3 regions of the Mesorhizobium sp. ArgA1 genome follow, and region 1 is predicted to be linked to each of the others. Evidence: predicted binding sites of a transcription regulator. Region 1 holds the regulator's gene; each other region holds the start of a gene.
The links. The regulator PhoB, encoded in region 1, activates phosphate uptake and scavenging genes when phosphate is short. The targets are predictions, from matches to a motif close to TGTCATNNANCTGTCAT.
Positions count from the first base shown of each region.

Region 2: a site for PhoB is predicted at 5,335-5,351, ahead of ACWGTI_RS25530 (esterase-like activity of phytase family protein). Genes of this name have one in related genera too.
Region 3: a site for PhoB is predicted at 6,438-6,454, ahead of ACWGTI_RS00840 (alpha-D-ribose 1-methylphosphonate 5-triphosphate diphosphatase). Genes of this name have one in related genera too.

Region 1 covers NZ_JBSKBQ010000001.1:1,313,746-1,323,876, reverse strand. The annotation lists gene ACWGTI_RS06470 (substrate-binding domain-containing protein) at 1-936, shown strand, start outside; gene pstC (phosphate ABC transporter permease subunit PstC) at 1,033-2,493, shown strand; gene pstA (phosphate ABC transporter permease PstA) at 2,490-3,806, shown strand; gene pstB (phosphate ABC transporter ATP-binding protein PstB) at 3,824-4,648, shown strand; gene phoU (phosphate signaling complex protein PhoU) at 4,690-5,394, shown strand; gene phoB (phosphate regulon transcriptional regulator PhoB) at 5,411-6,100, shown strand; gene ACWGTI_RS06440 (ROK family protein) at 6,101-7,342, opposite strand; gene xylF (D-xylose ABC transporter substrate-binding protein) at 7,613-8,653, shown strand; gene ACWGTI_RS06430 (sugar ABC transporter permease) at 8,796-10,112, shown strand; gene ACWGTI_RS06425 (ATP-binding cassette domain-containing protein) at 10,126-10,131, shown strand, end outside.
Region 2 covers NZ_JBSKBQ010000015.1:68,214-78,344, reverse strand. The annotation lists gene ACWGTI_RS25545 (MFS transporter) at 130-1,341, shown strand; gene ACWGTI_RS25540 (MATE family efflux transporter) at 1,345-2,817, opposite strand; gene ACWGTI_RS25535 (L,D-transpeptidase) at 2,881-3,675, shown strand; gene ACWGTI_RS25530 (esterase-like activity of phytase family protein) at 3,752-5,233, opposite strand; gene ACWGTI_RS25525 (bestrophin-like domain) at 5,405-6,160, shown strand; gene ACWGTI_RS25520 (ferritin family protein) at 6,232-6,546, shown strand; gene ACWGTI_RS25515 (LacI family DNA-binding transcriptional regulator) at 6,632-7,657, opposite strand; gene ACWGTI_RS25510 (Gfo/Idh/MocA family protein) at 7,852-8,883, shown strand; gene ACWGTI_RS25505 (sugar phosphate isomerase/epimerase family protein) at 8,880-9,788, shown strand; gene ACWGTI_RS25500 (substrate-binding domain-containing protein) at 9,889-10,131, shown strand, end outside.
Region 3 covers NZ_JBSKBQ010000001.1:185,071-195,201, reverse strand. The annotation lists gene ACWGTI_RS00865 (ABC transporter ATP-binding protein) at 1-312, shown strand, start outside; gene ACWGTI_RS00860 (MDR family MFS transporter) at 523-2,052, shown strand; gene ACWGTI_RS00855 (amidohydrolase family protein) at 2,119-2,955, shown strand; gene ACWGTI_RS00850 (SDR family NAD(P)-dependent oxidoreductase) at 2,988-3,773, opposite strand; gene uxuA (mannonate dehydratase) at 3,856-5,040, shown strand; gene ACWGTI_RS00840 (alpha-D-ribose 1-methylphosphonate 5-triphosphate diphosphatase) at 5,063-6,229, opposite strand; gene ACWGTI_RS00835 (D-arabinono-1,4-lactone oxidase) at 6,544-7,833, shown strand; gene ACWGTI_RS00830 (alanine racemase) at 7,830-9,002, shown strand; gene ACWGTI_RS00825 (aldehyde dehydrogenase family protein) at 9,024-10,131, shown strand, end outside.

The DNA.
Region 1 (10,131 bases):
GGTTCGTCGACCGTGCTACCCTACGCCAAGATCGTCGCCGAGCAGTTCGGCGAAACCTTCACCAACTTCAAGACCCCGGTGGTCGAGTCCGGCGGCAGCGGCGCCGGCATCAAGGAATTCTGCAAGGGCGTCGGCGAAGACACCATCGACATCGCCAACTCCTCGCGTCCGATCAAGAAGGACGAACTGAAGTCCTGCGCCGACGCCGGCGTCAAGGAAGTCCAGGAAGTCCGCATCGGCTATGACGGCATCGTCTTCGCCACCGACATCAAGGGCCCGGATTGGGCGCTGGTTCCGGCCGACATCTACAAGGCGCTCGCCGCCAAGCTGGTCGTTGACGGTAAGCTCGTCGACAATCCGAACACCAAGTGGAGCCAGGTCAACCCGAAGCTGCCCGACTGGGATATCGCCGCCTACATCCCAGGTGAAAAGCACGGCACCCGCGAAGTGTTCGAGACCAAGCTGCTCGACGCCGGCTGCGACAAGGACGCCCTGAAGGCCACCGGCATCGCCGACGACAAGGAAATCGGCAAGACCTGTATCGCCATCCGCAAGGACGGCAAGGCTGTCGACATCGACGGCGACTACACCGAGACGCTCGCCCGCATCGACTCCAACAAGACCGGCGTCGGCGTGTTCGGCCTCGCCTTCTACGAGAACAATGCCGACAAGCTGAAGGTCGCCACCGTGAAAGGCATCGTGCCTTCGACCGAGACGATCGCCGACGGCACCTACCCGGTGTCGCGCCCGCTGTTCTTCTACGTCAAGAAGGCGCATCTCGGCGTCGTCCCCGGCCTCAAGGAATATGTCGAGTTCTTCCTTGACGACCAGATGATCGGCCCGGAAAGCCCGCTCGCGCAGTACGGCCTGGTTTCGGCTCCCGACGCCGAGCGTCAGAGCCAGCGCGACGCCTTCGCCGCCGGAAAGACCATGTAATCGACTGACCGGATCGGGGCGCGGACCAAATCCGCGCCCTGATTTCGCCGCTTGCCGCAACGGCGGCGGCGATCTGAACTTTCCCAGGGGTGGGTGATGTCGTCCTTGCTCGTACTCGCCATAGTCGTTGTCATCGGCGTGGTCGCCTTCGTGATCGGCCGCCAGCGCGCCGCGGCGCACGATACCGGCAAGGTAAAGCCGCATTCGCGCGCCCACTATCACGGCTGGTGGGCCTTTCTGCTCGCCGTCCTGCCTGCCGTCCTGCTGCTCGCCGTCTGGGACATCGGCTCGTCCTTTTATCTTGACCGGCACATCCACGCCGCCCTGCCCGAGCGCACTGTCGACTCCAAGGTCGCCAGCGAAGCGCTCGACGTCAGCTTGGTGAAGAGCCTCGCCAAGGGCCTGCGCCGGCTCGATGCCGCCACGCCGCTTCCCGCCACCTTCACTGAATTGCAGCCGCTGCTCATCGCCAAGGGCGTGGCGCTGGCCAGCGATACGCAGGATTACATGATCCCGATCGCCGCCGATGCGAACACGGTCCAGGACAGGCTCGGCCTGTTCGGCGCCGTCGTCACCTTGGCCTTGTCTGTCGCAGGCGCCTTCTATGCGCTGCGGCAGATCGCGCCGCGCGCCAGGGCGCGCAACAATGTCGAGAGGCTGATGCTGTGGGGGCTGCTCGCGGCGTCGACCATCGCCATCCTGACCACGGTCGGCATCGTGCTGTCGATGCTGTTCCAGACCATCACCTTCTTCGAAAGCGTGTCGCCGATGAGCTTCTTCTTCGGCACCGTGTGGGATCCGCGTTTCGCCGCCGCCGGCTCCGGCGGCAGCCAGGGCCAGTTCGGCCTGATCCCGCTGCTCGCCGGCACGCTCTACATCGCCGCCGTCGCCCTGGTGGTGGCCGTGCCGGTCGGGCTGATGTCGGCGGTCTACATGTCCGAATATGCCTCGCGCAGCGTACGTTCGGTGGTCAAGCCGGCGCTGGAACTGCTGGCCGGCATCCCGACCATCGTCTACGGCATCTTCGCCGTGGTCACGCTCGGACCGTTCCTGCGCGACCTGTCGGCGGCACTCACCGGCGGTTCGCCCTTCATCCAGGGCCAGAGCATCTTCACCGCCGGCCTGGTGATGGGCGTGATGCTGATCCCGGTCGTGTCCTCGCTGTCCGACGACATCATCACCGCGGTGCCGCGCGCCATGCGTGACGGCTCGCTCGGCCTCGGCGCGACGCGCTCCGAGACGATCAAGCGGGTGATCCTGCCGGCCGCACTTCCCGGCATCGTCGGCGCCATCCTGTTGACGGCGTCGCGCGCCATCGGCGAGACGATGATTGTCGTGCTGGCGGCCGGCGTTGCCGCCAATCTCACCGCCAATCCATTCGAGGCGATGACGACCATCACCGTCAAGATCGTCAACCAGCTGACCGGCGACCTCGAGTTCAACTCGCCGCAGACGCTGGTCGCCTTCGCGCTCGGCCTGACGCTGTTCGCGTTGACGCTGGTGATGAACATCGTCGCCCTCTACATCGTGCGCAAGTACCGGGAGCAGTACGAATGACCGACATTCCCCTGGACACGATGGCGGGTGCGGTTGCGCGTCCGCGCCGCGACATCGGGCTGAAGGCGCGCTATGCCGCCGAACGCCGGTTCCGCATCTACGGTATGATTGCGATCTCGGTCGGCCTGGCCTTCCTGGCCATCATGCTGATCACCATCGTCTCGAAAGGCTACACGGCCTTCTGGCAGACGACGGTGACGCTGCCGATCACTTTTGACGAGAAGGTCATTGACCCGTCGAACAAGCGCGCCACCGATCCGAGCGTGCTGATCAAGGCGAACTATCCCAAGCTTGCCGACAGCGCGCTGGTCGCCAAGCTCGGCATCGATCCGGCCAACAAGCCGATGATGCTGAAGCTCAAGGGCTTCCTGTCGGAAGGCGCCCGCGTCCAGCTGCGCGACATCGTCATGGCCGATCCGTCAGTGATCGGCACGACGCGCGACGTCAATATACTGGCGGCGGCCAATCTCGACTCGGCCTTCAAGGGCCAGATCGATCTCGGCGTCGAGGAGGCGCGCCGCAAGGTCTCCGACCAGCAGATCGAGTGGATGAACAAGCTCAAGACCGACGGCGCGATGGCCGAACATTTCAACACCGGCCTTTTCACCTATGGCGCCTCCAGCCGGCCTGAGACGTCGGGCATGGGCGTGGCCATCATCGGCTCGTTCTACATGATGGTGATCGTGCTTCTCCTGGCGCTGCCGATCGGCGTCGCCGCATCGATCTATCTCGAGGAATTTGCCAAGAAGAACCGCTTTACCGACCTGATCGAAGTCAACATCAACAATCTGGCGGCGGTGCCATCGATCGTCTTCGGCCTGCTTGGCCTCGCGGTGTTCATCAACTTCCTCGGCATGCCGCGCTCGGCCGCCTTCGTCGGCGGCCTGGTGCTCACCCTGATGACGCTGCCGACCATCATCATCGCGACGCGCGCCGCCCTTGCAGCGGTGCCGCCGTCGATCCGCTCGGCAGCGCTTGGCCTTGGCGCCTCGAAGATGCAGATGGTGTTCCAGCACATACTGCCGCTTGCCGCCCCCGGCATCCTGACCGGCACCATCATCGGCCTGGCGCGTGCGCTCGGCGAAACAGCGCCGCTGCTTCTGATCGGCATGGTCGCCTTCGTCGCCGACTATCCGAAGACGCCTTTCGATCCGGCGACCGCGCTGCCGGTGCAGATCTACATGTGGGCAAACGAGGCCGAACGCGCCTTTGTCGAGCGCATGTCCGGCGCCATCATCATCCTGCTCGTCTTCCTCATGGCCATGAACATCACCGCGATCGTGCTTCGGCGCCGGTTCGAGCGGCGCTGGTAGAAAAAAGGCAATTTGGTATGAACATCATGACCGAACAGTCCCTTGAAAACGCAGTGGGCGACAAAATGAACGCCAAGTCGAACGAAGTCATCAAGATGCGCGGCGACAAGGTCGGCGTGTTCTACGGCGAGAAGCAGGCGCTGTTCGACGTCAACCTCGACGTCCGACAGAACCAGGTGACGGCGCTGATCGGCCCGTCCGGCTGCGGCAAGTCGACCTTCCTGCGCTGCCTCAACCGCATGAACGACACCATCGATTCGGCGCGGGTGACCGGCAAGATCACGCTGGACGAAGACGACATCTACGACAAGAGCATCGACGTCGTCGAACTGCGCGCCCGTGTCGGCATGGTGTTCCAGAAGCCCAATCCGTTCCCGAAGTCGATCTACGAAAACGTCGCCTACGGTCCGCGCATCCATGGGCTGGCCAAGCGCAAGTCCGACATGGACCAGATCGTCGAATCCAGCCTGAAGAAGGCGGCGATCTGGAACGAGGTCAAGGACCGCCTGCAGGAGCCCGGCACCGGCCTGTCCGGCGGTCAGCAGCAGCGTCTGTGCATCGCGCGCGCCATCGCCGTGTCGCCGGAAGTGATCCTGATGGACGAGCCCTGCTCGGCGCTCGACCCGATCGCCACCGCCCGCGTCGAGGAGTTGATCGACGAACTGCGCCAGAACTACACGATCGTCATCGTCACGCACTCGATGCAGCAGGCGGCGCGCGTGTCGCAGCGCACGGCGATGTTCCATCTCGGCTACCTGGTCGAGGAGGGCGCCACCGACAAGATGTTCACCAACCCCGACGACAAGCGCACCCAGGACTACATTACCGGCCGCTTCGGCTGAGCCGTCCAGCGGTTGAATTTTCAGGCACGAGGACCAGGATCATGGGTGAACATACCGTCGCATCCTTCGATGAAGAACTGGGGCAGATCAGCAAGCTGATCCGCGACATGGGCGATCTGGCCGGCTCGATGGTGAGCGGCTCGACCAAGGCGCTGCTCACTTCGGACAATGCGCTGGCGCAGCGCGTCGTTTCCGACGACGCCATCATGGACGCGCGCCAGCGCGAACTCGACGACCGCGCCATCACGCTGATCGCCAAACGCCAGCCGATGGCCAACGATCTGCGCGCCGTGGTCGGCTCGATCCGCATGGCCGGAGACCTCGAACGCATCGGCGATCTCGCCAAGAACATCGCCAAGCGTGTCGGCACCGTCGGCTTGAGCGTCACGCCGCGCGACCTGTCGCATTCCATCGATGCGATGGCGCAGCTGGTGCTGATCCAGGTGCAGGGGGTTGTCGAGGAATATGCTGCGGCAGACGCGGCAGCGCTGGCGAAGCTCAGGAATGACGACGAGCGCATCGACGTCAAATACACCTCGGTGTTCCGCGAGCTTTTGACCTACATGATGGAAGACCCACGCAACATCACGGCCTGCACGCATCTCCTGTTCTGCGCCAAGAACCTGGAGCGCATCGGCGATCATGTCACCAACATTGCCGAAAATGCGTATTATGTGCTGACCGGCCAGCAATTGCCCGCCAATCGCCCGAAGCAGGACGAAACGGCGATGGCCACATCGCCCTGATAAAGGTGAACTGCTGATGATTGCGCCACGCATCATGGTCGTGGAGGATGAGGAGCCGCTGGGCGTGCTGCTCCGCTACAACCTCGAATCCGAAGGCTACCAGGTCGAGGTGGTGACACGCGGCGACGAGGCCGAAATCCGGCTGCAGGAAAACGTGCCGGATCTCTTGGTGCTCGACTGGATGGTGCCGGCGGTGTCGGGCATCGAGCTCTGCCGCCGGCTCAGGATGCGGCCAGAGACCGAGCGGCTGCCGATCATCATGCTGACCGCGCGCGGCGAAGAGAGCGACCGCGTGCGCGGCCTGTCCACCGGCGCCGACGACTATCTGGTCAAGCCGTTCTCGACGCCGGAGTTCATGGCGCGGGTGAAGGCGCTGCTGCGCCGCGCCAAGCCCGAAGTTCTGTCCAGCGTGCTCAAGGTCGGCGACATCGTGCTCGACCGCGAGTCGCACCGCGTCTACCGCAAGAAGAGCGAGATACGGCTGGGGCCGACCGAGTTCCGGCTGCTCGAATTCATGATGCGCCACCCCGGCCGGGTGTTCTCGCGCAGCCAGTTGCTCGACAATGTCTGGGGCGAGACGATCTATATCGACGAGCGCACGGTCGACGTGCATGTCGGGCGCCTGCGCAAAGCTGTCAACAATGGCCGCATGCCGGATGTGATCCGCACCATCCGTGGCGCGGGGTATGCGATCAGGGAAGACTGATCAGGCAACGCTCTTTCCAGCGCCCGCTCGCGCCTGCACGCCCGGCGCGAAAATCTCCTGGTCGACAAAGGTCAGCGCGCGCATGGCGCAGCCTTCGCGGATCAGCGGCAATTCGTTCGGCTCGGTGTCGAAAGAGATCGATTTCGAGTGCTGGCCGCCGGCGGTCTGGGCGATCGCCCCGCGCAGCGCCGGCTCGATCAGGTCGAAGGCGGCGGCGCTGACGCCGACCATCGCGACCGGTGCCGGATCGATCAGCGCGAACAGGCTGCCGAGGCCGAAGCCGAGCGCCTCGCCGGCCTTGCGGTAGGCTTCGCGCTCGGGGCCATCGGTCTCGCGGGCACGTGCAGCCAACGCCCGCATGTCGGCGTCGCCGACATCGACCGGTTCGGCATCCTCGCTCATCATTTTGGCGCTGCGCCAGATGGCGTAGTTGCCGGCATAAGCCTCGACGCAGCCGCGCCGCCCGCAGCGGCACAGCGCGCCGCCGGGCCGATGGATCATGTGGCCGAACTCGCCGCCCGACGAATGGGTGCCGGTGAACAGCTCGCCCTTCAGCACCAGCCCCATGCCGATGCCGTGCGAGAGCAGGATGGCGATGAAATCATCGCGATAGCGCTCAGGCTGGCGCCATTGCAGCGCCACCGCCATCATGTTGCAATCATTTTCCATGGTGGCCTGTATGCCGAATTCCGCTTCCAGTATGTCGGCGAATGCAATGTCTGTCAGCGGCGTGATCGGCGACCACAGCATGGCGCGCGCCTGCGAATCGGTGATGCCCTGGATGCCCATGGCGATGCGGGCGATGCTCTGGACATCGAGGTCGGGGTCCTCGAGCCGCCGCCGCACGATTGCCGTGCATTCGCCGATCAGCTCGTCGCGCGGCATGGTCAACGTATCCAGCCGGCGCTGCTCCTCGGCGACCACCTGGCCGGCATAGTCGATGACAGTGACGGAAAGGAAATTAAGCGACAGCACCACGGTCATCACCGCCGCCGCTTCCGGATTGAGGCCCAGGCCGACTTGCGGCCGGCCGCGTTTCAGCGCGCCGGTCTCGCCTGGCTTGCTCTCGGCCAGGATGCCTTCCGCAATCAGGTCGGACGAGATTGCCGATATGGTCGAATGGCTGAGGCCAGTGGTCGCCGCGATCTCGGTGCGCGACGGCTGGCCGGCCCGGCGCACGGCCGAAATCACCATCGCACGGTTGCGACGGCGCAGATCGTCGTGGCGGATTCCAACCGACATCTTTTTTGTTTCCTCCCGGTCCTCCTCCCGCCTCATGATAGTGAGGGCGGTCGGTGACACCAGCAAATATTGGCAGAAGCAGGCCGCGCTGTCATTGTTTATTGCGAGTCCCGAAAAAATTCACTGAGGCCATCAGATTCCATCAGAATCGATGTTGACAGGGTCTCGCCGTTGGACCAGTATTTTTTCGAGGCTCGAAAAAATAGAGCCTCTGTGTGCCGGCCTTCGGGCCAGTTTTGTCGCGCCGCGCGCGGCGCAGGGAGGATTATCATGAACAGATTTGCAGCCGCCATGCTGGCGGGTGTCGCCATGTCGCTGACGCTGGTGTCGGTCGCGCAGGCGAAGGACAAGGTCATCGGCGTGTCGTGGTCGAACTTCCAGGAAGAGCGCTGGAAGACCGACGAAGCGGCGATGAAGGCGGCGATCGAGGCGGCCGGCGACAAGTACATTTCCGCCGACGCGCAGTCCAATCCCGGCAAGCAGTTGACCGACGTCGAAAGCCTGATCTCGCAGGGCGCCAACTCGCTGATCATCCTGGCGCAGGACGCCTCGGCCATCGGCCCGGCGGTGCAGAAGGCGCTGGATGAAGGCATCCCGGTCGTCGGCTATGATCGCCTGATCGAGAACAAGGACGTCTTCTACCTGACCTTCGACAACAAGGAAGTCGGCCGCATGCAGGCCCGCGAAGTGTTCAAGGCGAAGCCTGAAGGCAACTACGTCTTCATCAAGGGGTCGGGTTCCGACCCGAATGCCGATTTCCTGTTCTCGGGCTCGATGGAAGTGCTCAAGGAAGCCATCGATTCCGGCAAGGTCAAGAATGTCGGCGAGGCCTACACGGATGGCTGGCTGCCGGCCAACGCCCAGAAGAACATGGAACAGTTCCTGACCGCCAACGACAACAAGGTCGATGCCGTGGTCGCGGCCAATGACGGTACCGCCGGCGGCGTCGTCGCCGCGCTGACGGCGCAGGGCCTGGCCGGAACCGTCCCGGTCTCGGGCCAGGACGGCGACCATGCCGCGCTGAACCGCATCGCGCTCGGCACGCAGACCGTGTCGGTGTGGAAGGATGCGCGCGAACTCGGCAAGAACGCCGCCGAGATCGCCTCGCAGCTCGCCGACGGCAAGAAGACCGGCGACATTGCCGGAGCCAAGGACTTCACCACGCCTGGCGGCAACACCGTCAAGTCGCTGTTCCTGACCCCGGTTGCCATCACCAAGGACAACCTCAACGTCGTCATCGACGCCGGCTGGATCAAGAAGGACGAAGTCTGCGCGGGTGTCGCCGCCGGCAGCGTCGCTGCCTGCAACTGATCTGCCGACTTCAAGTAGAGTAACGCCGCGGCTGACAGGCCGCGGCGTTTTTTCAAGGCAATTTGTGTTTCCGCCGCGGGCGGCTAACTTCTAGGCTGTGGTCCGGCATCCGCGTCAGACGGCAAGCCGCTGGGAGGACATCATGACCGACACGACCTCGACTTCGCAGGCCGACACCGCGCGCGCGTCGGAACTCGGCGCGGTCGCGCGCTTCCTGAAGGCGACGGAGATCGACACCCGCATGCTCGGCATGGTCGGCGCGCTGGTGGTCATCTGGGTCGGCCTGCACATCCTGTCGGGCGGTCTTTTTCTGACACCGCGAAATCTGTGGAACCTGTCGGTCCAGACATCAGCGGTCGCCATCATGGCCTCCGGCATGGTGCTGGTCATCGTCATGCGCAACATCGATCTGTCGGTTGGATCGGCCGAAGGGGTGATCGGCATGGTCATGGGCTTCGCGCAGGTGCATTTCCTGGTGCGTTTTGTCGGGCTTGAGCTTGGCAATCCCTGGATCTGGGTGCTGGCGCTGGCGATCGGCCTGGCGCTCGGCCTTCTCATCGGCGCCTTCCAGGGTTTTATCATCGCCTATCTCGAAGTGCCGGCCTTCATCGTCACGCTCGGCGGCCTGCTGGTCTGGCGCGGTGCGGCCTGGTGGGTGACCAGCGGCCAGACCGTGGCCCCGCTCGATGCCACCTTCCAGCTGATGGGTGGCGGTCCCGCCGGATCGATCGGCGCGACCTGGAGCTGGGTCGTCGGCATCGTCGCCTGCCTTGCCGTGGTGTTCGCGCTGTTCAACGGGCGCCGACAGCGCAAGCGTTTCCGCTTTCCGCTGCGACCGATCTGGGCCGAGACGCTGATAGGCACTGTGACCTGCGCAGCCATCCTGGGCGCGGTGTGGGTTGCCAATTCCTATCCATGGCCGGTCGGTATCGTGAAGCGGTATGCGGAGGCCAACAACATCGCCATTCCCGAAGGCGGGCTGTTCATCGCCCATGGCATCGCCATTCCGGTGCTGATGGCTGTGATGGTGGGCATCGTCATGACCTTCATCACCAAACGCACGCGTTTCGGCCGCTATGTCTTTGCCATTGGCGGCAACCCGGAAGCCGCCAACCTCGCCGGCATCAACACACGCTGGGTCACCATGAAGGTGTTCATGATCATGGGCGTGCTGGCTACGATCGCCGCTGCCATCTCGTCGGCCAGGCTGAATTCCGCGACCAACGCACTGGGCACGCTGGACGAGTTGCTGGTCATCGCCGCCGCCGTCATCGGCGGCACGTCGCTGGCCGGCGGTTCGGGAACCGTGATCGGCGCCATGCTGGGCGCGCTTTTGATGCAGTCGCTGCAGTCCGGCATGGTGCTTCTCGGCGTCGACTCGCCGCTGCAGAGTATCGTCGTCGGCGCAGTGCTGGTGGTCGCGGTGTTTCTCGACACCGTCTACCGCAAGCGCGTTTAGGAGGAGAACGATCATGGAA
Region 2 (10,131 bases), on a different contig from region 1:
GTTAAGGGAGGATTTCGGGCAAGGCCATACTGGCAAGATTGTCAGGAGCGGGTTGGGCAAGTGGAACGGCCGTCCTTACATCGACGTTGGACTTCTATTGGGGCGTTGGGCAACTGGCCGGAGGTTGCCATGACCAGCTATACCGAGACCATGACGACGCGCGACAATGAACTCGGCGGCCGCGCCGGGATGGCCGCCGTTGCTGCGATGATTGCAGCTTTGTTCGCCGGCAGCACGGCGCTGACGCCGCTTTACGTCATCTACAAGCAGGCCTTCGGTTTCTCGCAGATCACGCTGACGCTGGTCTACGCCGTTTATGTCGTCGGCAATCTCGGCGCATTGCTGATGTTCGGACGTTTGTCCGACGGCATTGGCCGCCGTCCTGCGGCCTTGGCGGCGATGGCGGTGGCGGTGGTCAGCGCGCTGGTGTTCTTGCTGGCCGAGAATGTCGCCTGGCTCGATGCGGCCCGCATCCTGAGCGGCCTTGGCATCGGCATCGGCGCGGGAACCGGCACCGCCTGGCTGGCGGAGTTGATCGAGGGCGAGGACAAGTCGCGCGCCGCCGTCATCGCCACGAGCACCAACTTCGTCGGCCTCGGCCTTGGCGCGCTGGTGTCGGGGCTGCTCGCCGAATATGCGCCGTGGCCATTGAGACTGACGTTTGCGGTCTATCTTGCCTTACTCGTGGTGGTCACGATCCTGATCTGGCGCACGCGGGAGACGGTCTCGCGGCCGGGACGGCTGGCCGATGTTTCGCTGCGGCCGCGGCTGTCGGTGCCGGCCGACATCCGCGCCGCTTTCGTGGCGCCAGCGGTGACCGGCTTCGGCGCCATGGCGCTGGTCGGCTTCTATGCAGCACTGGCGCCGAGCATCCTGGCGCAGCAGCTGCATGTGGCCAACCATGCCGAGGCCGGCGGGCTGTTCTTCGAACTGTCGATCGTTGCGGCCGCGACCATTCTGGGCACGACCTGGCTGCTCAGCCGCACCGGCATGCTGGCGGCGCTGGCGCTGATGATCCCGGCTGTGGCGCTGGTGGTCGCGGCGCAGATCTTTGCCTCGATGTCGCTGATGATCGCCGCGACGGCCCTGTGCGGCGTGGTGGGCGCGCTCGGCTATCGCGGCGGCCTGCAGGTTGTGAGCCAGATCGCACCGGCGGATCGCCGCGCCGAAGTGGTGTCGGCTTTCTTCATCTGCTGCTTCTGCGGCAACGCGCTGCCGGTGATCGGCATCGGCCTGCTGTCGAGCTGGACCAGTGCCGCGACTGCAAGCCTGGCCTTCGCAGGCATGATCACGATCTTCTCGGTAATCGCTTTGGTGTTCGGCGCCAAATATGCGCGCTGAACCTTACCCGTTCGGCGTCTCCGGCGCCATGTTGGCGCGCTGGCGCGGGATGCCGAGGCCGGTGTCAGGCGGCTCACCGGCTGCCGGCCGATCCTCGATCATGTGCATGGTGCGCCAGCGGCCGAAACGATAGTAGGCGGCGGCCAGCAGCAGCGAGGTGATCGATCCCGCCGGAAAACTCCACCACAGCGCTTCCGCGCCGATATAGCTCCTGAAGAAATAGGCAAAGCCGGTGCGCACGACGAGCACCGAAATCACCAGGATGATCAGCGGCGGCATCACCGCACCTGTGGCGCGCACGGTGGCGAACAGCACGATGGTGATGCCGAACAGGATGAATGACCAGGACGCTATCCTGTTGATATGGGCGGCGATGTCGATCGCGGTGCTGTCACCACTCAGGAAAAGGCTCAGCACGGGCCGGTCGAAGAAGAACAGCAGCGCCACCAGCGCGCCGGTGAGCACGAGGTTGAAGCCGACGCCGGAAGCGGCGATGCGGCCGATCCTGTCCCAGCGCCCGGCGCCGACATTCTGCGCCGCCATGGAGGAGACCGCGGCGCCGATCGCCAGCGCCGGCATCTGGATATAGGTCCACATCTGCGCGGCGATGCCGTAGGCGGCGGCGACCTGCGAGCCGTAGGTATTCACGATGCCCATCACCGTGAGCGCCGCCGCGGAAATCACGATCATCTGCAAGCCCATCGGCACGCCCTTGAAGACGACGATCCTGAGCAGGGTCGGGTCCGGGCGCAGTAGAGCGAGGTCGGCGCCGGCGATTCTGAGCGGATGCTTTCGCGCATACAGCACGACGAGGATGGCGATCACGCTCACCGTCTGGCCGACCAGCGTCGAGGTGGCGGAGCCGGCTATGCCGAGTTCGGGGAAGGGGCCGATGCCGCGGATCAGCAGCGGGTTCAGCACGATGTCGAGCACGACCGCCAGCGCCATGAAAAAGAACGGCGTGCGTGAATCGCCCGCACCGCGCAGCACCGTCATGACGAAGGACAGGAGGTTCATCATCGGCACAGCGACGAAGATGATGCGCAGATAGGAGCGCGCCAGCGGCAGCGCGTCGGGTGGCGTGCCAAGGGTGTTGAGGATGGCGTCGACCCAGATCCAGCCGCAGACGGCGAAGACCACCGAGACGAGGAAGAAGAAGGTGGCGCTGGTGCCGACGATGCGCCGCGCCTCGGGCAGGTCGCGGGCGCCGACCGATTGCGCCACCAGGATGGTCGCCGCCATGCCGATGCCGAACACCGTGCCGAGGATCAGGAACAGCACCAGATTGGCGTTGGACGTCGCGGTCAGCGCGGATTCGCCGAGAAAGCGGCCGACCCAGACGGCGTTGATCGAACCGTTGAGCGATTGCAGTACGTTGGAGCCGAGCACCGGCAGCGCGAACAAAAGCAGGGTGCGCGGGATGGGGCCGCTGGTCAGGTCGACGGTGCGCCGGCGCGCGGGCATTCTTTCGTCCATGGGCTGCTCGGCGAAGGTTCATCTCAAAGTCCGCCCGGCAATGATTGCCAAATCGGGGGGATCATGTCCGACAATCCGCTTTTTTCCGAGCGCCTGAACCGGCGCGCGTTTCTCGGGGCATCCGCCTTGGGTGCCGCTTCCGTGGCGCTTTCGGCCTGCACAACCACGGACGTGGCGCCGCCGCCGGTGGCAGCGCCGCCGCCGCCGAGCGAATCGGCTTTCGGCGCTGCCGAAAGCATGTACGCGGCACGCGTCGACGAGGGCTATCAACTGCCGGCGATCCCGATATCCAAGCTCGATCCCAAGTTCGTGCGCCAGATCGTGACCGACCCGACCGGCGAAAAGCCGGGCACCATCATCGTCGATACGTCGGAACATTTCCTCTATCTGGTGCGCGATGGCGGCAAGGCGATCCGCTACGGCGTCAGCCTCGGCAAGGCCGGTTTCGGCTGGACCGGCAGCGCCGTGGTCCAGGCGCGCAAGAAGTGGCCGGTGTGGACGCCGCCGCCGGAAATGATTCAGCGCCGGCCGGAACTGGCGAAATACAAGGACGGCATGCCGCCGGGACCGCAGAGCCCGCTCGGCGCCCGTGCGCTCTATCTGTTCCGCGACGGCAAGGACACGATGTACCGGCTGCACGGCACGCCGGAATGGGATTCCATCGGCAAGAACGCGTCGTCGGGCTGCGTGCGCTTCATGAACCAGGACATCATCGACCTCTACAGCCGGGTCAACGGTGTAACCCAGGTTTATGTGCGCCCGAACCTGTCGCCGGCCGGCAAGATCATGGCCGTGTCGAGCCGGACCGCCGAGCCGATCGATGCCGGCGTGCCGAGGGATGCCGAGATTTTGAAATAGGGCGCCAGCGGTATCGCTGATCGCCGACAAAAAGGCGGACGCGCCGGGCGCGTCCGCTTTTTTCTGTTGTATGCGACTACTTCTTGGCGAGGCCGGGAAGCGTGACCTGATAGACCAGGAACATGGTGTCGACATCGGCGCCGTCTTCGGCCTTGTAGGGCGCGCCGACCTGGAAGCCGTCCTGGGCGAGGAAGTCGTTGTCATTGCCGACGAACAGGAAATAGTCGTCGGGCAGCGCCGGATCGAGCACGCTGACCACCGACATCGCCTCCCACTTCTCCGAGAGGTTGTTCTTGTCGTTCGGCTTGCCGTCATGCAGGCCGAAGCGGCTGAGTTCCTTGTTGTCGTTGATGTCGATGAACGGCGTCAGCTTGGCCGGGGTCACCGAGGGGTCGAGCACGCCCTTCGGCGCCAGCGGCTTGTCGGCGGCATCGAAGGCGCCACCGGCAATGTCGGTCGCGGCCGACACGTCGACAACGAAGATCTGGCGGACAAGCGAAGTGTCGCCCTTCACGCCCTGGCCGTTGCCGCTATCGCGCGTCAGCATCAGGAAGGTCTTGTCGGACAGCGCCACGATCTCGCTCTGCGCGGCGATCTTGGTCTTGCCCTTGTCGTCCTTGAACACCGGCAGCGGCACGACATATTCATGCGCCAGCTTGAGATGGGCCGGGTCTGTCGCGTCATAGACCAAAGCGCGGGTGTTCTGGCGCGTGGCGCCGGAATCGCCGCCGTCCTGGCGGGGTGCGGACTGCAGCACCGCAATCAGCGACTTGCCGTCCGGGGTCAGCGCCATGCCCTCGAGGCCCTGGTTGTTCTGGCGGCCGGTCTCGGGATCCTTCGGATCGGGCTCTGCGGCACCGGGACCCGGATTGTCGGAGGCGAAGTTCGGCGTGCCCTTGCGCATCGGCACCAGGGCCGCCGGCGGCTGCGTCGCCGACATCAGGTGGCCGTCGGCCGAGAAGCGATAGATGTTGGGACCATATTCGTCGGAGATGAACATTGTGCCGTCGGGCAGCCGCGCGATCGCCTCATTGTCGAGCGCCAGCTTGCCGTTGGCCTCGGGCAGCATCGGCATGTCGCCGCTGGCGGCGCGCACGCCATTGAGCGGGTCTAGGCCGGTGGCGTCGGCTCCCTTGTCGTCGGTCAGAAGCAGGGAATCGGAGAGCGTCGCCTTGACGCCGGTCTGTTCCTGGCCGGCGGCGGGTGTCGCGCCCAGCGCGGTCGGCGTAAGCTCGATGGTGATGGTGTTGAGGCGCGGCCGGTAGTCGGTGGTGCCGACGACATTGTAGCCGCGATCCGGCAGCAGCCAGAGCGAACCCTTGTAGCCATTGGCGTCATGCGTCCAGCTTGCGGCGTCGATCGACATGCCGGAACCGGAGCCGAAGGTCTCGCCGAACTTGTCCTTCAGGTCGGCCGGGAGGCGGCCGACGCCGACCAGGCCCTTGTTGACGAAGCTGACGCCGCCAACGGTGGCGGTGCTGTCGGCAAGGGCAGGGGTCAAAGCGGTAAACAGCGCCAATGCGGCGCCGAGCGACAACGTTCGGTGCGAGATTTTCATGGAGATCCTCTTTGTGACAAGCCTTCGAGCGGCCGAGACTGCAAAGGGCTCTGCGTCGCATCGACGATCTCGCCCTCCCGCAAGCGGTCTAGGACGTGAACATGATACTTGCGTGACAAGTGCGTTCTGCCGGCCATTGGCATTCGTTGCTTGCCGTGCAGAAATGGCTGCATGCACGAAACACTCGTCGCGTTGGCTGTTTTCCTCTGCCTGACGGCGGCGCCGCTGGTCAGCATGGCTGTCTATGGCAAATTGCCCGCGCATCACCGCGAGGACGACACCAACAATGTGGTACGGCTGGCCGCCAACCTGTTCGTCGTCATGACCTCGCTGGTGCTTGGTCTGATGATCAACTCGGCCAAGAACACTTTCGAGTCGATCGACCGCAACGTGCACACATATGCGACGGAGTTGATCCTTCTCGACCGGTCGCTTCGACAATATGGGCCTGAGACTGCCGAGGTCCGTCAGCCACTGGTCGCTTATGTGCAAAGACAGACCAACAACTGGACAGAAGCCAACGAAACACCCCTCGTCGCCAACCGGCTGTCTGAACGTCTGTTGACCGAGATCAGCACACGATTGACCGCTCTGCAGCCTGCTGACGCAGCGCATGTTTCCGTGCAGGAGGACTCCCACCAGCATCTGCAGAAGGTGGTGGAACTGCGCTGGGCTTTGATTGAGCAATCGGAGGGTACCATCCCGCGGCCGCTGATCGTTATGCTCGTTGCCTGGCTGGTGCTGATCTTCGCCAGTTTCGGTTTCAGGGCGCCGCGGAATGCCATCACCATAGAGACGTTCGTGGTGTCGGCAGCGCTGATTGCCAGCGCTCTCTACCTCATCCTCGACATGGATATACCGTTCTCCGGTCCGATCCAGATCTCTTCTGCGCCTCTGCAGAGGACTTTGATTGAATTGCAGCAGTAAGCGGAACTTGCGGCGCTCCAGTGCATTCATGGGTACGGCCAGATTTGCCGGTCCGTTTGAGGGAGGGCGACATGGGCTTCGATCAGTATCACGAGCCGCCGGAAGAGCTGACGCAGAAGGTGCGGACCTTCGCCCGCATGATCACCTCGCTGATCGAAGAGGCGGAAGCGATCGGCTGGTACGAACAGCGCATGTCGGTCGAGAAGGACCCGCAGGCCAAGGCGATCATGAAGAATGCGCAAGGCGAGGAGTTCAAGCATTTCGGCATGGATCTCGAATTCCTGCTGCGCCAGAAGAAGGAGTGGCGGGCGGAGCTGAAGGAAATCCTGTTCACGACCGGCGACATCGTCAAGGCCGGCGAGCGGGGCGAGAAGAAGGTGGACTGAGGCCGACCGGCCTAGAGCAATTCCAGGAAAAGTGTGAAACGGTTTTCCGTCCGGAATTGCCTAAAAATAAGGATAGAGCGGCGGATCAGTCGCTGTCGCGCGCGATCAGCTCCAGCGGCCAGACTTCGCGGATGATGCGCGGACCTTCGGGGCCGGCAAAGGCCGGGATCGAGGCCAGCAGCATTTCGGCCAGCCGCCTTCCCATCGGCTCCAGCGCCGGGCGGAAGGCGGTCAGCGCCGGCGAGAAATAGCGGCAGAGCGGCGTGTCGACGATGACGGTCACCGCAATGTCGTGGCCGGGTCGGATGCCCATCTCGGCCAGTGCCTTGCAGCCGCCGAGCGCCATGGCGTCATTGTTGAAGATGATGGCCGTCGGCCGGTCCTTTGCCAGCATCACGCGCGGCGTCACCTGGTAGCCGCCGGCCTCGTTGATGAAGCCGTCGGCGATCAGCGCCGGATCGACCTCGATGCCGTGCCGCTTCAGCGCCTTGCGGTAGCCGTCGACGAACAGATAGCCGAAATTCAGATTGAGCGACGGGCGGATGGCGGCGATGCGGCGGTGGCCGCGCGCCACCAGCCGGTCGACGGCGTCGCTGCCGGCCTTTTCGAAATCGAGGTCGAGCGAGGGATAGGCCTTGCCGCCGGTGCGGCTGCGGCCGAGCGTGGCGAAGGGGAAGCCGGCCTCGAGCAGATAGTCAATGCGTTCATCCTCACGCCGCGTCCAGGCCAGCACCACGGCATCGGCCCGGCGGGTCTCGACGACACGGCGCAGGCGCTCCTGCTGATAATCGCCAGGCGCGCCCATGACCACGGTGAGGTCAAGCCCGCTTTCGGCCAGCCGGCCCTGCAGCCCGATCAGGAATGGGATGAAGAACGGTTCGCCATATTGCTGGTCGCCCGGATGCGGCTGCAGCATGAAGGCGATCGAATGGGTGGCGCCTTGCCGCAGACTGCGGCCGGACTGGTTCGGTGAATAGTTCAGCTGCTTGGCGGCGGCGAGCACGCGCTGGCGGGTGTCGGCATTGACGTCGGCGCGACCATTCAGCGCCCGCGACACGGTGCCGATCGAAATGTTCAGGTGACGCGCAAGGTCGTGGATGCTGGACGCCAAGGACTGTTCTCCCCCTTGCCTTGGCTAGCACCGGCTGCCGCTCAGGCCAAGGGTTCGGGATGATTTTTGCTGGCAGCTGATTGACATTCTACGCCATCGGGTGTGTTCTCGTAAACGTTTACGGAAAAACGTTTACGGTGATGCCGTGGATGCCGTGACATTCGGTCTGGAGGACCGGACGGGAGGAATGCCGGATGATGAATGCCGTCCTCGTCGGCTGTGGTGCGATGAGCAAGGCCTGGCTCGATGCCGCAAGGCAAATCGACGGGCTTGCGATTGTCGGCCTGGTCGACCTCGACGCCGAACGGGCAAAGGCCAGGGCGCGCGAATATGGGCTGGATGGCGTCGTGATCGGCACCAGCCTCGAGCAGGTGCTCGGCCAGACCAGGCCGGACGCGGTGTTCGATGTCGTCGTTCCCGCCGCCCGCCGTGACGTCGCCTTCGCTGCCTTCGCCCACAACTGTCATTTGCTCACTGAAAAGCCGCTGGCCGACACGCCGGAAAATGCCCGCGCCATCGTCGAGGCGGCGCGCGGGGCAGGGCGCGTTCATGCCGTGGTGCAGAACCGGCGCTACGTCGCCAATGTCCGGCGCATAAGACGGTTTCTGGACTCGGGCGCCATCGGCAAGCCGACCAGCATCCATGCCGATTTCTTCGTTGCGCCGCATTTCGGCGGCTTTCGCGAGGAGATGGCGCATGTGCTTCTGCTCGACATGGCGATCCATACTTTCGACGCTGCGCGCTACATGGTCGGCGGAGAGCCGGCCGGCGTCTATTGCCAGGAATGGGAGCCCGCCAATTCCTGGTACCGGCAGGGTTCGTCGGCGAGCGCCGTCTTCGATCTCGGCGGCGGCAAGGTGTTCACCTATGCTGGCTCTTGGTGCGCCGACGGTTTCCGCACCAGCTGGGAAGGCAGCTGGCGCATCGTTGCCGAGCGCGGCAGCCTCATTTGGGATGGCAACGATACGCTGAAGGCGGAAATGGTGGTGCTGGGTCGAGACGGCCTGTTTGCCAAAACCCAGCCGATCGACGTGCTGCCGCTCGATTCCGCCGACCGCGTTGGCGGCCATCTCGGCATCATCCGGGATTTCATGCAGGCCATCGAAACCGGGACCGAGCCGGAAACGCGCGGCGCCGACAACATCAAAAGCCTGGCCATGGTTTTCGGCGCCATCGAAAGCGCCGAGACCGGACGCCGTGTGGCAATCGCACAGGACGCATCATGACGGCGAATCCGCTCCTCGACATCCGCATCGGCACCATGGTGCGGGCCAATCTCGACGATCCCGCGGCCTACATCAGGCAGATCCTGCCGTTGGGCTTCGAGAGCATCCAGCCCTTCTTCTGGCAGACGCTGGGTGGCAAGGATTTGCCGCAGCTGGCAGGTGAGATTCGCGAGGCGATCGGCGATGCCGATGTCGCCGTGTCCTCGATCGGCGTGTTCGGCAATCCGCTGGAGGATGGTGAGGTCGATCGCGGCGTGCTCGCCGCCTGGGAAACTGTCATCGACAATGCGCATCTGTTCGGAGCTTCGATGGTCACTGGCTTCACCGGCCGCCTGCGCGGCAGGAAGCTGACCGACAGCCTGCCGCGCTTTCGCGAGGTGTGGGGACCGCTCGCCAGGCACGCGGCCGACAAGGGCGTGCGCATCGCCTTCGAGAATTGCGCCATGAACGGCAACTGGGAAAGCGGTGACTGGAACATCGCCCACAATCCGGATGCCTGGGAGCTGATGTTCAACGAATTGCCCGACGAGAATCTGGGGCTGGAATGGGAGCCCTGTCATCAGCTCGTCTATCTCATCGATCCTGTCCCGCAGATCCGCAAATGGGCGCCGAAAATCTTCCATGTTCACGGCAAGGACGCGACGGTGCGCTGGGACGTCATCCGCGAGCACGGCGTGTTCGGCCGGCTGCCCTTCGTGCAGATGCGTACGCCCGGTTTCGGCGACAGCGACTGGACGCGGGTGATCAGCGAGTTGCGGCTGGCCGGATACAAGGGCGCCATCGACATCGAAGGCTGGCACGACCCAGTCTATCGCGGCGATCTCGAAATCACCGGTCAGGTGCGTGCGCTGGAGTATCTCAAGCAATGCCGCGGAGGAGCGGCCTATTTGCCGAACCCGGCGTGACGGCGGCCGGCGGGAGGAGCCGGCCTGAACAGATTGCGGCGCACTGCCGAAGCGAATGTCGAAAACCCTCGGCTTCCGAGGACAAAAGGGAGGAACGTGCATGAGCATCGCAACGAGAAAAACACTTCTGCGCTCGACCGTCGTGGCCGCCGCCACCGCGCTCTGCGCCGCCATCTCCACTCTGCCGGCGCGGGCGCTTGACGCCCAGTGGTGCAAGGATGTCCATATCCGCTTCTTCGTCGGCGGCGCCGAGGGCGACGCCTTCGGCACCATCGTCTACAATGGCGCCAAGCAGGCGGCGGCCGATCTCGGGCCGAAGGTCGACTACATCTTCTCCGCCTGG
Region 3 (10,131 bases), 1.1 Mb from region 1:
GCCGCACTCGACCCACGCACCGCGGCCTTCGTGCTCGATCTCACACGCCGCATCGTCGAGGAGCAGAAACTGACGGCGCTGATGGTCACCCATTCGATGCGCGATGCGCTCGACCACGGCACGCGCACCGTGATGCTGCATGAGGGCACCATCGTGTTCGACATTGCCGGCGACCAGCGCAAGAGCCTCGACGTCCCCGATATGCTGAATCTGTTCCGGCAGGCGCGCGGCGACGAACTCTCCGACGACAATCTGCTGCTCGGGATGGGCGCGAAGCAGGCAGCGAGCGTGGGGGCGGGCAAGACGGACTGAGGGCTGACCAACGTCTGTGTGCGGTGCTTCGACCAGCCTCCGGAACAGTCGATCCCGCGGACCAGATCGCGACGACCATCATCCACGACTGTACCGTGGGCTGGGGCTCTCCCTGCTAGTCGAATGGACTGGGTCGACATGGCGTTATCGCCTATTTGACACCTCTTGGCCGTGGGCACATAAATCGCGCCCCAAGTTACGGAGACCCCGATGACAGTCGACCAGACGCTGCCAGATGCGGCGCCCGCGGAGGCCGGGGCCAGGCCCGACGTGACGACGCTGATCGTCTATTTCGGCGCGCTGGTCGCCATGTTCATGGCCACCATCGACATGCAGATCGTCGTCACTGCCTTGCCCACCATTGCCGGTGAACTGGGCAATCTGCATCTGTTCGGCTGGGTGGGTGCTGCCTATCTGCTGTCGACCGCCGCGGTCTCACCGTTCTACGGCAAGCTCGGGGATATGTATGGCCGCAAGAATGTGGTGCTGGCGGCGATCGGCCTGTTCCTGCTGGGCTCGCTTGTCTGCGGCATGGCATGGTCGATGGAGAGCCTGATCGCCGCGCGCGTGCTGCAAGGCATCGGCGGCGGCGGCCTGATGGTGTCGGCCTTCGCCATGATCGGCGAGCTGTTTTCGCCGCGCGACCGTGCCAAATACCAGGGCTACAGTTCGGCGGTGTTTGCGCTGTCGTCGGTGCTCGGTCCGTTGGCCGGCGGCTATATCACCAGCCTGTTCGGCTGGCGCTGGGTGTTCCTGGTCAACCTGCCGATCGGCATCGTCGTGATGGGGGTGCTGGCCTTCGCGATGCGCAGCCGGTTCAACGAGAAGCGGCACCGCATCGACTATCTCGGCGGCGCTCTGCTCGCCATCGGCACGACGGCCATCGTCTATTGGGGCTATCATGTGCTCGACCCCTCAGGGCCGGACCTCTTCACCTTCGCGCTGCCGGTGCTGGCGCTGGTGGCAATATGCCTGTTCATCATGGTCGAACGACGGGCCGAGGAGCCGATTGTGCCGTTGCGGCTGTTCGGCAATTCGACGGTCAGCATCGTCTCGGGTGTGTCTTTGGTCGCCGGAACGGTGACGCTCGGCATGTTCTTCTATTTCGCCCTCTACATGCAGACGCTGACGGGTCTGAGCCCCGCCGAAGTCGGCTTCCTGTTCCTGCCGGCGTCGCTGACGTCGATGGTCATCTCGATCGTGGCCGGGCGGGTGATCGCGGCAACCGGACGCTACAAATGGATGCCGGTGGTGGCGATGGGTATTGGCGGGCTGTTGATGCTGGGCTTCGTCGTCACCAACCAGCACACGCCGATCTGGGTGCTGGCGCTGATGATGGCGGTGTTCGGCGTCAGCATGGGTCTGCAATTCCAGGTGCTGATCGTGGCGATCCAGGCGGCGGCACCCTTGCAGGACATCGGCGCGGTGACGTCGCTGATCACCCAGGCGCGTACGCTCGGAGCATCGCTCGGCCTGGCGCTGAACGGCGCGGTGATGATCTGGGCCCTGAACCGGCAGACTGCCGAGCTCCCAGCCGACGCTGCCGCCCTGCTGCCGCAGGGCCTGAATGGGTTGACCCCGCACCTCGCATCAAGCTTGCCGGTCGCGATCCGCGAAGTTGTGCTCGACCACTACTCCAGTGGTTTTAACGTGATGTTCATCTGGGTGGCGGCGCTCTATTTCGTCGCCATGGGGCTGACACTGCTGCTCGAGGACAAAGAGATCCCGAAACGGGGCTGAGCAACGTATCTCATGCGCCGGCGCGGGCATCCGGCCATGATAGGAAACCGATCCGGCGAGGAAAGCATGATTATCGACACCCATCTGCATCTGATCGACCTGTCGGCGTTGCGCTATCCCTGGCTTGGCGGCGTGCCGGCGCTCAACCGCGATTTTTCGCACGAAGAATATGCAACTCAGGCGCGGCGCGCGGGGATCGAGGCGGCGCTTCACATGGAGGTCGATGTCGATGCCGCCGACATCGAGGCCGAGACCAGCCATGTCAGGGCGCAGTCGCTGGAGAAGGGAAGCCTGCTCAGCGGCGCGATCGCGTCCTGCCGGCCGGAGGAGGGCGGCTTTGCCGACTATCTCGAGCGCCAGCAGGCCAATCCGTTCGTCAAGGGATTTCGCCGCGTGCTGCATGTCATGCCGGACGAGCTTTCGGACAGTGGGCTGTTTCGAGACAACATCAAGCGGCTTGCCGGCACTGGGCTCACCTTCGATTTCGTGGTTCTGCCGCACCAGATTCCGCGCGCCATCGCGCTTGCCGACTTCGCGCCCGATGTCCAGTTCGTGCTCGACCATTGTGGCGTGCCCGACATAAAGGGCAATGGCGAACATCCCTGGCGCGAGCACATGGCCGAGATCGCGCGGCGCCCCAACGTGACGGCCAAGATCTCGGGCGTGGTCGCTTACGCCGACGCAGGTTCGTGGACCGTCGAAACCTTGCGCCCCTATGTCGAGCACACGATCGGCAGTTTCGGCTGGGACCGGGTCGTGTGGGGAAGCGACTGGCCGGTGTGCACTCTGGGCGGCGGCCTGGCGACCTGGGTGGCTGCGACGCATGCGCTGATCGCCGGCGCAAGCGCCGGCGATCGGGCGAAGCTGCTGTCGGGTAACGCCAGGCGGATGTGGAGGCTGTAGTTTTCCGTCCGTGGCTGTCGCTCGTCGGTGGACTACTTAACACCGATGCCTGCGGTCAGGCCGCCATCGATCCTGTAGTCGGCGCCGGTGCAGAAACCGGCTTTCGCCGAACACAGGAAGGCGATGAGTTCCGCCACTTCCTCCGGTTCGCCGATGCGGCCGAGCGGATGCGCCGCGCCGAACCGTTTGTAGGCCTCTTCGACATCGGCATCGCTGCCACTCTCGCCACGCGCGGCCTTCTCCAGGATCGGCGTGCGGATCGAGCCCGGGCTGACCGAATTCACCCGGATGCCGGCCGCCGCATAGTCGAGCGCCAACGAGCGCGTCAGTGTGTGGATAGCGCCCTTGGTCGTGGCATAGGCGGCGACGTTCTGCTGGCAGGCAAAGCCCTGCACCGAGGCGACGTTGACGATGGCGCCGCCGCCGCGCTTGATCATTTCCGGAATGCCGAAATGGGCGGTCAGATAGATCGAACCGACATTGACCGTCATTGCCCGGTTCCAGGTTTCCCAGTCGGTCGTCGTCGCGGTGCCATAGGGATGGACCGCGGCCGAATTGACGATGACGTCGAGGCCGCCGAACTTTGTGACGCCGGCCGCCACCGCGTCGCGCACCTGGTCGGAGACGGAGACGTCGGTGTCGATGACCAGCGCTGCTGCTCCAGCCCTTTCCAGCTGCGCTTTCATCGCCGCATTGGCGGTGCGGTCGATGCCGCAGGCGATGATTGCGGCACCACCGGCCGCAAGGCGTCTGGCGGTCGCCAGGCCAATGCCGGTCGTCCCCGTCACCAGGGCCACCTTGCCGTCGAAATCCGTCATTTTCGAAAACTCCCCATTTTCTATCGACTCCCGTCGCGGTCCAACAATAAGTTGCCAACCTCTCGCAGAAGGAAAGCCGAAAATGGAACAATGCTGGCGCTGGTACGGACCCGACGACCCGGTGACGCTCGATCATGTCAAGCAGGCGGGCGCCAGCGGCGTGGTCTCGGCGCTGCACCATATCTATGACGGCCGGGCGTGGCCTGAAGCCGAAGTGCTGGAGCGCAAGCGCATCATCGAGGAAGCCGGACTGACCTGGTCGGTGGTCGAGAGCATCCCGGTCCACAATTCGATCAAGATCGGTGCGCCGGAACGCGAGCGCTACGCCGGCTACTACCGCGACTCGATCCGCGCGCTGGCCAAGGCCGGCATCGCCACGGTCTGCTATAACTTCATGCCGGTGGTCGACTGGACCCGCACCGATCTTGCCTACCGCCTGCCGACGACGGGGTATGCCTTGCGTTTCGATGCGATCGATTTCGCCGCCTACGATCTGTTCGTGTTGAAGCGCAAGAACGGTGCGGCAAGCTATACGCCGGCACGTATTGCGCAGGCGGAAGCGCGGCTGAAGGAATTGCCGGCCGAGAAGATCGACCAGATCGAGCGCAATCTGATCGCCGGCCTGCCGGCGACAGAGCGCAAATATGATCGCGAGAGTTTTCGCCAGGCCCTGGCGGACTATGAGGGGATCGGACCGAAGGAGCTGCGCGACAACCTCGCCTGGTTCCTGCGCGAAATCATTCCTGTGGCGGAAGAGGAGGGGGTGCGCATGTGCATCCATCCCGACGACCCGCCGTTCTCGCTTTATGGCCTGCCGCGCGTCGTTTCGACCGCCGAGGATGCGCGTTTCATTCTCAATGCCGTCGACAGCCAGGCCAATGGCCTGACGTTCTGCACCGGCTCCTACGGCACGCGCGCCGACAACAACATTGTCGCCATGGTCAAGGAATTCGCCGATCGCATCCATTTCGCCCATCTGCGCAACATCACCATCGAGAAGGACGGCTCGTTCTACGAGGCCGAGCATCTCGAGGGCGGCACCGATATGGCGCATGTCATCCTTGCGTTGATGCAGGAAGAGGCGCGCCGCCACAGAGAGGGCCGCGCCGACTGGCAAATCCCGATGCGGCCGGACCATGGCCATCTGCTCGCCGACGACATCGGCAAGACGAGGATCAACCCCGGCTACTCGCTGATCGGCCGCCTGAAAGGCCTCGCCGAACTGCGCGGCATCATGCGCGCCGTGGAGACGTTCGGGCTGGCTTGAGAAGCGCCAAGCGGCCTGCGTTTCAATGCCAGCGCCGGTTCAGTGTGCCGTCGCTGTAGATCATGCGGCCGGCTCGGAATGTCGCCCGCACCCGCGCGACCGGGTGGCGATCGGCGATGACGAGATCGGCGAGAAGTCCAGGCTCGATGGCGCCACGGTCGGTTAGGCCTAGTGCCGTCGCCGGGTTGGCGCTGGTCAGCGCCGCCGCCGTCACCAAGCCGCCGTTGCGCAGCTCAGCCAGGCCAAGCATGGCCGGCAGGATCGAGGCCGGATGATAGTCGCTGGCCAGCATGTCGAGCAGTCCAGCCTCATAAGCCTGCCGCGCCGACAGATTGCCGGAATAGGACTGGCCGCGCAACGCATTGGGCGCTCCCATCACGGTATGCATTGCGAGCCTTCGGGCTTCCTGCGCCGCTTCCAGGGTCACCGGGAATTCGCTGAGCTTAGCGCCGAGGCCATGAACCAGTTCCACCTTCTCCAGCGTGTCGTCGTCATGCGAGGCAAGCGCGACGCCATTTGCCTGCGCACGCGCCGACAGGTCCTGCAAAGCGTTGAGCACATCGCCCTGGCCTTCGCGGCCGGCGATGCGGTGACCGACGACCTCGGACGCCTGGGCAACCGACATGCCGCGCTCCTTGGCGATGCGGGCGATGTAGAGCTCGACATCACGATACTGCCCTTGTCCAGGCGTGTGGTCCATCAGCGAGATCAGATCCAGCCTGCCGGCATCCATCAGCTTCTGCAGCATGGGAACCGCCGGGGTGAAGGTGACTTCGAAGCGGGCATGGATGCGGTGGTCGACCAGCAGATGGTCCTTCATCCCGGCAATTGTGTCGATGGTCGCCGAGGTATGGTCTTCCGACCGCTGCACGCCGCTGGTGATGCTGGCACCGATGAAGGAGAGCGCGGCATAGGCCGTGGTGATGCCACACGAAGCCAGCTTCTTGTCGAGTTCGGCAATGCCGATCTGCATCGGCACATGCACGCCGAGGCGCGGCTCGACTTCCTTCTCGACCATATCGCCATGCATGTCGATGAAGCCGGGCAGAAGCAGGCGGCCGCCGCCTGAGATGTCGGCATTTTCGACCGGCTCGTTACGGATCTCGGCAATCCGGCCGTTTTCGATGCGGATGGCGCCGCTCGGGACGATGCGGTCGCGCAGGACAATTTCGAATTCACTTAGCCACATACGATTTCTCTTCAGGGGACAGGCGATGCAGGACGGGTTTTCGGTCGACAAGACCAGGGGACAGCCGTCCCATAACAGCTGCTTGCCCCCGAAAAATGACAATCGGTGACGGGCCTTGTGATTGACGCGAAAAGTCACGGTTCATGAAAGTTCACGGCCGTTTTTCTTCTCAAGCCGGCTCAGGGCAGCGTACCGTTCGATTGCCAGCTTGACAGAAAGCTGACAATGTATCATATCCAAAAAGCTGACTATGTATCATATTATTTCGTGCAGCGATCAAGACCGGTCAAGTCGGCCGTTCCAGGGAGGCGATCGTGGGAGAGGCTATCAGCCAGTGGAGCAATTGGTCGGGTTATGTCACGGCCAGGCCGCAGGCTTTTGCCGAACCGCAGACTCTCGATGAGCTAAGCGTTGCTATTCGCAATTCACCCGGGCCGGTTCGCTTTGTCGGAACCGGGCATTCCTTCACGCCGCTGGTCAGGAATGACGGCACAATCCTGTCGCTCGATCGCTTCGAGGGTCTGAAGTCGCACGATCCGGCCAAGCTGACCGCGCGGGTCGGCGCCGGTACCAAGATCGGCGCGCTGGCAAAACTTCTGCATGGAGTCGGCCAGGCGCTGCCGAATATGGGTGACATCGACAAGCAGGCGTTCGGTGGGGCGCTCGGCACCGCCACGCATGGTTCGGGCATCACGCTCGGCGCGTATCACACCCAGCTCGAGGCGATGCTGATCGTCGATGGGCGCGGCGCTGTGAAGGAGTTCGACCGCGCCAAAAGCCCCGACATGATCGAAGCCATGGGCGCCTCGCTCGGCGCTTTCGGCGCCGTCACCGAAGTGACGATCCGCAACATGGCGAGTTACCGGATGCGGCATCGCCGCTGGACGGCGCCGATTGCCGATGTGCTGTCGCAATTTGAGCGCACGATGACGGCGCATCGCTCGGCCGAGTTCTACTACGTGCCGTTTTCCGGCCAGGCGCTGCTGATCGCCAGCGACATCACCGAGGCGCCGGCAACCGTGCGTCCGCCGACGGAGGACGACGATGCCGTTACCACGCTCAGGAAGCTGCGCGACTATCTCAGCTGGTTCCCGTGGCTGCGCCGCCGTCTCATCGGCTCCGCTTTCGCGAAAGTGCCGGCAGAGGACTATGTCGAGGACTGGCTGAAGGTCTTCACCTCGGAGCGCAACGTCAAGTTCAACGAGATGGAGTACCACCTGCCGTTCGAGGAAGGGGCTGGTGCACTCGGCGAACTCATTACGCTGCTCGAGACGCGGTTTCCGGACGTCTATTTCCCGATAGAGGTTCGCGTCGTCGCGCCTGACAACATCTGGCTGAGCCCCTTCTACAAGCGCCCGACCTGTTCGATCGCCATCCATCACGGCGTCGAGCGCGATCCGATGGCGTACTTCAACGCCGCCGAGCCGATCTTCAGGAAGCGCGGCGGCCGCCCGCATTGGGGCAAGATGCACAGCCTGACATCAAAGGAATTGAGCGCGCTCTATCCGCGCTGGAACGATGCCATGGCGGTGCGTCGCGAGATGGACCCCGACAACCGCTTCGTGTCCCCCTACATGGCCAGGCTGCTTGGCGTCGCGACATGAGCCTGACCGACACCTACTTCGCCGACCTGTCTGGCGCGCTCAGGGCGGCCGGGATCTTTCAACCTTGCCTGGTGCTCGATCTCGACCGGCTCGATCACAACATTGCTGCGATCAAGGCGAAGTTCGCCACGGGCCTCGATCTGCGCCTCGTCGACAAGTCGCTGCCTTGCCTGCCGCTCATCGAACACATCCGTGCGGCGTTTTCGACCGAGAGGTTGATGACGTTCCATCTGCCGATCAGCGCCGAAATGCTGAAAGCCTTTCCCGATGTCGATCTCCTGCTCGGCAAGCCGATGCCGCTTGCCGGCGCGAGACACTCCCTTACCAAGGGAGTGCTCGCCGGGCTTGGCGAGGCGACGTCGCGCATCGTCTGGCTGATCGATACGGAGGAGCGGCTTGCCGCCTACGGCGCGCTTGCCACGGAGCTCGACCGCGAGCTTCGTATCTGCTTCGAGGTCGATGTCGGCCTGCATCGCGGCGGTATCAGCGACCTCGACGCGTTGGCGCGGGCGGTTGCCGCGCTGGCGAAATATCCACGACTGAAGTGCGAAGGCGTTATGGCCTATGAAGCGCATATCGGCCATATCCCCAAACTGCTCGGCGGACCGGCCAAAGCGCGCGCCAAGGCCGTCAGCCTGTTTCGCCAGTATGTCGGCTGCCTCGCGCCCGACCAGCGCAGGATCCTTAATCTTGGCGGCAGCAGCACCGCGTTGCTCTATGACAGCTGGGTTGGCGCCAATGAATTGTCCATCGGATCGGCTTTCATGCTGCCGACCGATTTCGACGTGCCCAGTCTCAGCCAATTGCAGCCTGCCGCTTTCATCGCGACGCCGATCCTGAAGGTGGTCGATGTCCGGTTGCCGGGCCTCGACGAGCGCTCCTGGCTGCTGCAGAAGCTAGGGCTGTTGCCGCGGCGCGGTTGTTTTATCTATGGCGGCAAATGGATGGCCAAGCCCGTCCATCCCGCCGGGATGAAGACCGACAAGACGTTCGGCTTTTCGACCAATCAGCAATTCATGGCGTTGCCCGACGACGTCAATGTCGGACCCGACGACTACGCCTTCCTGCGTCCGACGCAGAGCGAATTCGTGCTACAGCAGTTCGGTTCGATCCAGGTCTATTCCGGCGGGAAATTCGTCGAGCAATGGGCCGCACTGCCGTTTTCGTAAATCGAAGTGGAGGAGGACACGATGGTCGCAAGGGCAGCCAAAACCCACCCCGTGCAGCCTGAATGGGCAGCCGAACTCGATCTGGCGCTCACCGATCTCGACTGCAAAAAGGATGACTGGGCGCAGACCTCGAATGGCGAGCGGATCGCCTTGCTGCGGCAGGTCAAGGATCACATCCGCGAGGTCGCCGAAGCGTGGGTCAAGACAGCGACGCGTAAGAAGGGCATCCCGACCGGCTCGCCGCTGGAAGGCGAGGAATGGCTGGCCGGTCCGGCGGCGCTGATGGATGGCTGCAACCAGTTCATCCACACGCTGAGCCTGATGGAGGGCAAGAAATTTCTCGACAGGTTGCCGGTCCGTACCTTGCCCAGCGGACAGGTGGCGGTGACGGTGGTTCCGAATTCGCTTTGGGACAAGGTGCTGTTCACCGGCCTCAAGGCCGAGATCTGGATGCAGCCGGGCGTGACCAAGGCGAACCTCGCCGCAAACACCGCCTCGGCTTATGACGCGCCGCGCACCAGCCGCAAGGGCAAGATCGGCCTCGTGCTCGGTGCCGGCAATGTCGCCTCGATCGCGCCGCTCGACTGCCTGCACAAGCTGCTCGTCGAACACCAAGTCGTTCTGCTCAAGATGAACCCGGTCAACGACTATCTCATCGATTTCCTCAAGCCGGCGCTGCGGCCGCTGATCGAGTTCGGCGCGCTGCGCATTGTGCGCGGCGGTGCCGATGTCGGCGCTTATCTGTGCAACCACGATCTCGTCGACGACATCCACATCACCGGTGCCGCCACCTCGCATGATGTGATCGTCTGGGGTCCCGGCAAGGAGGGCCGCAAGAACAAGGCGGCGGGCACGCCGAGGAACAGCAGGCGCATCACCTCGGAACTCGGCGGCGTGGCGCCTACCATCGTGGTTCCCGGCCCATGGTCGAATGCAGATATCGCCTATCATGCCGAACTGATCGCGACCCAGAAGCTCAACAATTCCGGCTTCAACTGCATCGCCTGCCAGATGCTGGTGCTGCCGGAGAACTGGGACAAATCCGAAGCGCTGCTGGCGGCACTCGAAAAGGTGATGCAGAGGGCCCCGTCGCGGCCAGCTTACTACCCGGGCGCCACCAAGCGCCTCA